2 regions of the Thalassotalea maritima genome follow, and region 2 is predicted to be linked to the other one. Evidence: predicted binding sites of a transcription regulator. Region 2 holds the regulator's gene; the other holds the start of a gene.
What was found. Region 2 encodes LexA, which represses DNA repair genes until DNA is damaged. Its sites were predicted from a motif close to TACTGTATNNNNATACAGTA; they were not measured.

Region 1: the regulator LexA is predicted to act here: its motif matches at 1,610-1,629, upstream of recN (DNA repair protein RecN).

What each region holds. Positions count from the first base shown of each region.
Region 1 is NZ_CP166919.1:2,625,439-2,628,879, reverse strand. Features, by position in the region: gene recN (DNA repair protein RecN) at 1-1,556, opposite strand, end outside; gene nadK (NAD(+) kinase) at 1,790-2,671, opposite strand; gene grpE (nucleotide exchange factor GrpE) at 2,860-3,441, shown strand, end outside.
Region 2 is NZ_CP166919.1:296,764-300,204, reverse strand. Features, by position in the region: gene ACAX20_RS01295 (acyltransferase family protein) at 1-1,507, opposite strand, end outside; gene lexA (transcriptional repressor LexA) at 1,671-2,285, shown strand; gene coxB (cytochrome c oxidase subunit II) at 2,852-3,441, shown strand, end outside.

The sequences.
Region 1 (3,441 bases), 980 kb from region 2:
ACAGAGGTTTGCGTATGCTGGCCATCACTTAGCTTGGCTACAAATAATTGTTGCCGACCTTTACTGGCAACTTGCGGTAAATGGGTTACACAAATAACTTGTGTCGATTGCCCTAAGCGCTGTAATTGCTTACCCACCATAGCCGCCGTGGGGCCACTGATACCAACATCAACTTCATCGAAAATCAGTGTTGGCGTGGTGACTTTAGCTGACAAGATAACCTGAATGGCCAAGCTGATGCGGGATAATTCGCCACCAGAGGCCACTTTATGCAACGCTTCAAGTGGTTGACCAGGGTTCATACTTACCACGAACTCTATGTCATCTTGGCCATGCCTGCTTAGCTGTTGCTGCGGGTGTTGTTGTAATTGGACAGAAAAACGCGCATTTTCCATGTTGAGTTGGTGCATCGATTGACTAATTTGTTTGGCAAGCTTTTCCCCTGCGCGCTGTCTTGCTTGGGTTAATTGTGCCGCTAATTGTTGATAGCTTTGGCAGACATCAATGAGCTCACCATCAATGAACTCTAATCGACTGTCATCATCACCAATAGATGCCAGTCGTTGACGCAGTTGTTGGTGATAATCATATAAGGCTTCAGGTAATACTTGGTGTTTCCGAGAAAGCTGTAAGGCGAATGAATAGCGCTCCTCTATTAAAGCATAGGTTTGCGGATCGATATCAATACTCTGTTGATAATGACTCAAATCATGTTGTGCCTCTTGCAGTGATATGCGTGCGTCCTCTACCATGTCTGCGATTGTCTGCGCATTGCTGTCAAGCTCGGCCAGCTTATGCAGTTGATCGCCACATTGTTGAATAAGTGACAATATCGAGTAGGCGTCATCGCCAGCAAGCTGTGCTAAACAAAGCTCTGATGTTTGCAGTAATTGTTGGGCATTAGCATGGCGCTTAAAATCATTCTCTAGCTGTTCAAATTCATTTGCTTGTAATGCAAATTCGTCGAATTCTTTTACTTGATATTGCAATAATTGCATTTCAGCTTGGCGTTTATCGTGGCTTGCTTGCAGTGCTTGCTTTTCGTTGAGCAGACTGGTGTATTGGCGATGTAATTGACCAATTTGCTTAAGTAGCTTTTGGTGCTTGCCATAATCATCGAGTAAGCGTCTTTGCTCACTCGGCTTTAATAGTAACTGATGATCATGTTGACCGTGAATATTAATGAGGTATTGGCCAATGTCCTTTAATTGCGATAACGGCACCGGGCAGCCATTAACATAGCCTTTCGAGCGGCCCTCTTTTGAGATCACACGGCGAATGATGCATTCATCTTCTTGCTGTAAGTCATGATGCAACAGCCATTTTTGTACTTTCGGTAGTTTACTTACATCGAAACTTGCACAAATTTCGGCTTTATCAGCACCAGGTCTTACGGTATTACTCATCGCTCTATCGCCCAAGCACAGGCCTAAAGCATCAATGGCAATCGACTTACCTGCGCCCGTTTCACCGGTGATGGTGGTCATGCCATGTTGCCAGTCTATTTCGACAAAACTGACAATCGCAAAATTTTTAATCGATAGGTTGATAAGCATAGTGGCCTCTGCAAAGCGTTTCGAATTGGCAATATCAATGCGTAACTATAGGTTACTGTTTATTTATACAGTGAAAATTAACAGTGTTTTTTCAGCTTTGCAAGTGGAATTTTTAACGAGCAATAAAAAAGCATTAAAGTTATTGATAACTTCTTATTTATCAATAACTTTAATGCTTTTTCGAGTTTTGGGTTGAGCGGACTGAATAATCTGTGGGTTCAGCTCATTATCCGTTAATACACCTTGTTGCCCCAACTCAGTTTAGTACGCAGCACATTAAAGTAATCGTAATCTAGTGGGTGAACGAGACGTAAGGTATCTTTGTTTTTTCTAATGCGTATTTCGTCGCCTGGCATTACCGCTAAGATAACGTGACCATCACAACTCACTTGCAATTCTTCGTGATTATTTGCGGCAACAACAATTTTTATTTCAGCATCACCATCAACAACGATAGGCCTTGACGTGAGTGTGTGTGGAAACATTGGCACTAAGGTTAAGGCATTAAGGTTAGGCGTCATAATTGGCCCACCTGCGGACATTGAGTAAGCGGTTGACCCAGTCGGTGTGGAGATAATGATGCCGTCACTGCGCTGTGAAAACATAAAAGCGTCATCAAGGTAAACCGCAAACTCCATCATGCTAGCAACTTTGCCTGGGTGTAATACCGCCTCATTCATCGCCGCATTAGCACTTTTTAATTGACCATGACGATAGACTTCAGCGTAAAGCAAGCTGCGATTTTCGGTTTTAGATTTTCCGGCTAAAATGGCGTCCAGTGGTTCAATTAAGTTATCCGGTGATAAGTCGGTAAGAAAGCCAAGATTACCGCGGTTAACTCCGACCACATCAATATCATGGCTTGCAAGTACACGGGCTGCTCCCAGCATGTAGCCGTCACCACCCACCACTACGGCAAGATCTGCTTGTACGCCAATATCGACAATATCGAATGTTACACTGGCATCTTTGTTAAGCTCCTTAGCAACTTTGCTTTCAATCATCACCGTGTAGCCGTGATCCTGTAAATAATGATGTAAAGCAGCAATGGTTGCCAACGCACCGTCATGATCGGGTTTACCGATAAGTCCAATGGTCTGATAAATGTTAGCCATGCGGTTGTCTTAATTGCCTTTATGTATTGATTTATTATGGCAGTTTTACCAAGATTTTAATTATTGTAAAGACGCAATGATATTTTTAGTCAAAATATCTCTTGAAAGCGGTTATAATGCCCCCATTAATTACCTCAGAAATATAGAGCACTAGCGTTTTATCGCTGTAAGAAATTTGGGAGTTTTCAATGACCACAGAGTCAAATAAAACCGAGCCACAGCAAGAAGTTGTGCAAGAAGAAATGAACTCAGCGACTGAAGCTGATGTTATCGAGACAGCTGCTGAGACTGAGCAAGCAGAAAATGTTGTTGAATTATCGCCAGAGCAAGAGAAAATTGCTGAACTAGAGCAGAAGTTAGCTGCTGCCTTAGCAACCATCGATGAGCAGAAAGACAGTGTTGTTCGCGCTAAAGCTGAAGTTGAAAACATTCGTCGTCGTAGTGCGCAAGATGTTGAAAAAGCACGTAAATTTGCGTTAGAGAAGTTTGCTGGTGAAATGTTAACTGTGGTTGATAACTTAGAGCGTGGTTTAGCAACCATCGACGCTGAAGATGAAGCACAGAAAAACACCTATGAAGGCGTTAACTTAACCCTACAAGGTTTGTTATCAGGGTTAGATAAGTTTGGTGTTAAAGCGGTTGATCCACAAGATCAACCATTCAATCCTGAATTTCATCAAGCAATGTCAATGCAAGAAGTTGAAGGCGTTGCCGCTAATACCGTTATTGCCGTAATGCAAAAGGGGTATGAATTAAATGGCCGCTTGATC
Region 2 (3,441 bases):
TATCAGCGTTGCCGTCCAAAAGGTGAGCTGTAAAACGGTGATTAAAAACCACATTTTTTATATTATCGTTTTCGATGATATAGTTGATACTGTCATTATACCATTTAGAGCATTCACTAAAATCGGCGGATTTCTTATATGATGGTATACACCCAGAATAGCTAAAATGCTTTAACCCAACCTCGTCAGACTGTAATTTATCAGCTAACGCATAAGCAATTTCTACTGCGTGGCTGTCACCCAAAATAGCCCAAGATATATTTTCACCAAAATACTCACACGACTTTGAAGGCTCTTGATAAGAACCGATATGGCAGGTGTCTCTGTATGGGCTTGGAACTGATTTACCAATTAATTCTTGATAATGATGAGGAGCAAGCTTTAAAAAACCATTATTCACCAACACAATCAGCCCTAATAAACCTATCGAGAAAACAAGGCCAATAGGTTTACATTTTAAGTATTGCGATAATTGCGAGAAATCATTTCTAAATTTAATCGTCTCTATATATTTGTGACTGAGAAAACCCAAGAAGACCGATGCTAAAATGCCTAAATATATAAAATTTTCCGTTAAAGAAAAGTAGAATATCGCAACAACAAAAGGCCAATGCCAAAGGTATATAGAGTAAGACCATTTACCTAGATACTGAAATATAATATTACCTGTGACGAAACTATCATTTCTTTGAGCTTGGATTAGCAAGAACGTCCCTACAACAGGGATTAAAGCTAAATAGCCTGGCCATAAACTGTCTTTTGATATGAATGTATAAGATAAGATTATTAGTACTAACCCAAGCCATTCAAAGGCTTTTTTTCTATTCTCTGCAAGTTTTAACGGGTAGAGGTATGCAACACCACCAATCATCATCTCCCACGCTCTAGTATGCAATAGATAGTATGAAGGATTAGCCCAGTGGTAGGTTGCTATTACACATAAGAAAAACCCGATTACAGTTCCTGCTAAGATGGCCTTTCTCATAGCCATCAATGACATATGCTTTCTCATCGCAATAAGGGCTAGAGGGTAGAGTATGTAAAATTGCCATTCAGCAGATAAAGACCAAGTATGTAAAAGCCATTTTTCGTGTGAAGCTGTGTCAAAGTAGCCAGATTCTGTCCAATATACGATATTGGATAAAAAGGTCATACTACTGAGTACATGCTTTCCTAGTGCTTTGTAATCTAACGGAGTCAGGAAAAATAAGCCGAACACCAGTAAGACCAAACAAAGAACCGCTAATGCAGGTATGATCCTATTAGCCCTTGCAAGGTAAAACTTCGATATCGAAAAAGTTTCTTGCTCGATCCCTTTAAATATTATCCCCGTCATTAGGAAACCGGAGATAACAAAAAATACATCTACTCCCGCAAAACCTCCGGGCATCCAGTTCGCATTAAAATGAAACAACACAACAGCTATTACTGCAATGGCTCTTAGACCATTGATATCTTTTCTAAACTGCACAAGAATATACCAACTGAATAAAATATTTTGGCGCATTTTATCCTAAAAAAACAATAAGACAAAGTCATCCTTATATACCTTCCTACTAAGAGAAATGCGGCAACGAAGTCTATTTAAATAAAACAAACGCTTAGCGGTTGCTTATTACTGCTAGCTGTATATACTAACAGTTACTGTACATATAGACAGGCGACTACGCATGCGAGCCCTAACAGCCAGACAACAACAAATATTTGATCTTATCAAAGAAAAAATCGCCGCTACCGGCATGCCTCCAACCCGCGCAGAAATTGCCAATTTCTTTGGTTTTAAATCTGCCAATGCAGCCGAAGAGCATTTAAAAGCACTTGCGAAAAAAGGCTTTATTGAAATGCTGCCGGGTACCTCGCGCGGTATAAAATTAGCCGAAGAGCATATTGAAGAAGAAGGTCTACCTCTAATTGGTCGTGTCGCTGCTGGAGAGCCAATTTTGGCGCAAGAGCATGTTGAAGATCATTACAAAATAGACGCCAGCTTATTTCATCCAGCAGCCGATTATTTATTGCGTGTTAACGGCGAAAGTATGAAAGATATCGGTATTATGGATGGCGATTTACTTGCTGTGCATCAAACTAAAGATATTCATAATGGTCAGGTTGTGGTTGCTCGCGTCGACGATGATGTCACCGTTAAACGTTATAAACGCGAAGGTAATGTTGTGTACTTACATGCTGAAAATGAAGCCTTTGAACCGATTGTTGTCGATCTAGCATCAACGCCGTTTAATATTGAAGGTATTGCTGTTGGTATTGTTCGCAATGCTGATTGGATGTAAATCAATATCGACAACTAGCGGGCTAGATTAGTTAGCTCGCTGTTCAAAAAACAAGCAAACAGACTCGGTCTTTTTCTTAGCTTTATCATCAAACTCGATTCCTACAACTCTTTCATCAAGCTTGCCTCAAGCATTTTGAGAGTATTTACTCTAGCTCCTACCCCTTGAAAATATTTCTTTTTTTCAATCAAAACACTAGATCTTGTTCAAATTTTAAGTAATCCTAGTTCATGAAATAAACAAAAATGACTCATTGTCTAGCTTAACGCGTAGATAGAGCCATTGAATAATAACAACAAAGCGCGCTAAATCTACACCATTCAAATTATACCCAAACGTAGATTGGTCGTACGTAATAGACTGAATTCCAGAAGTATTTAGTCTAATAACAAAAACAATAATTTACGGAAATTTGCGACATCGAGTGAAGATGTATCCTGTCCTTTTTCTGTATTTTCTTAGGCTTGTTAAGCAGAAGGAGATGTCGAGTGAAGAGAGGTAACCTAGGTTGGCTAGGATTGGCAGGTATATTTGCTAGTCCAGCTTGGGCTGAATCACAATGGAACATGACTAAAGGTGTGACAGACGTCAGCCAAAACGTTTATGACCTCCATATGATGGTGCTGTGGATTTGCACAGCAATTGGTGTGGTTGTATTTGGTGCAATGTTCTGGTCGATGATTTTTCATCGCAAATCTAAAGGCGTCAAGCCGGCCGATTTCCACGAAAGTACCAAAGTTGAAATTCTTTGGACAGCCATTCCTGTTTTGATCTTAATCGGTATGGCATGGCCAGCAACCACTGCCCTAATTGATATGGAAGATAACAGCAACTCTGATATCACCATTCAAGTTACCGGTTCTCAGTGGAAATGGCATTATAAGTATTTTGATCAAGACATTGAATTTTACAGTGTTTTATCCACTCCTCGAACTCAATTCGACAACCGCGCAGGCGAAGGCGATGAGAAAGGTGAGAACTACTTACTCGAAGTCGACAAGCCTTTGGTTATCCCTGTCGATCGCAAAGTACGTTTCCTTATTACCTCAGATGACGTTATCCACTCATGGTGGGTGCCTGCCTTTGCGGTAAAACAAGACGCTAATCCTGGTTTTATCAACGAAGCATGGACTAAAGTCAATGAACCCGGCATTTA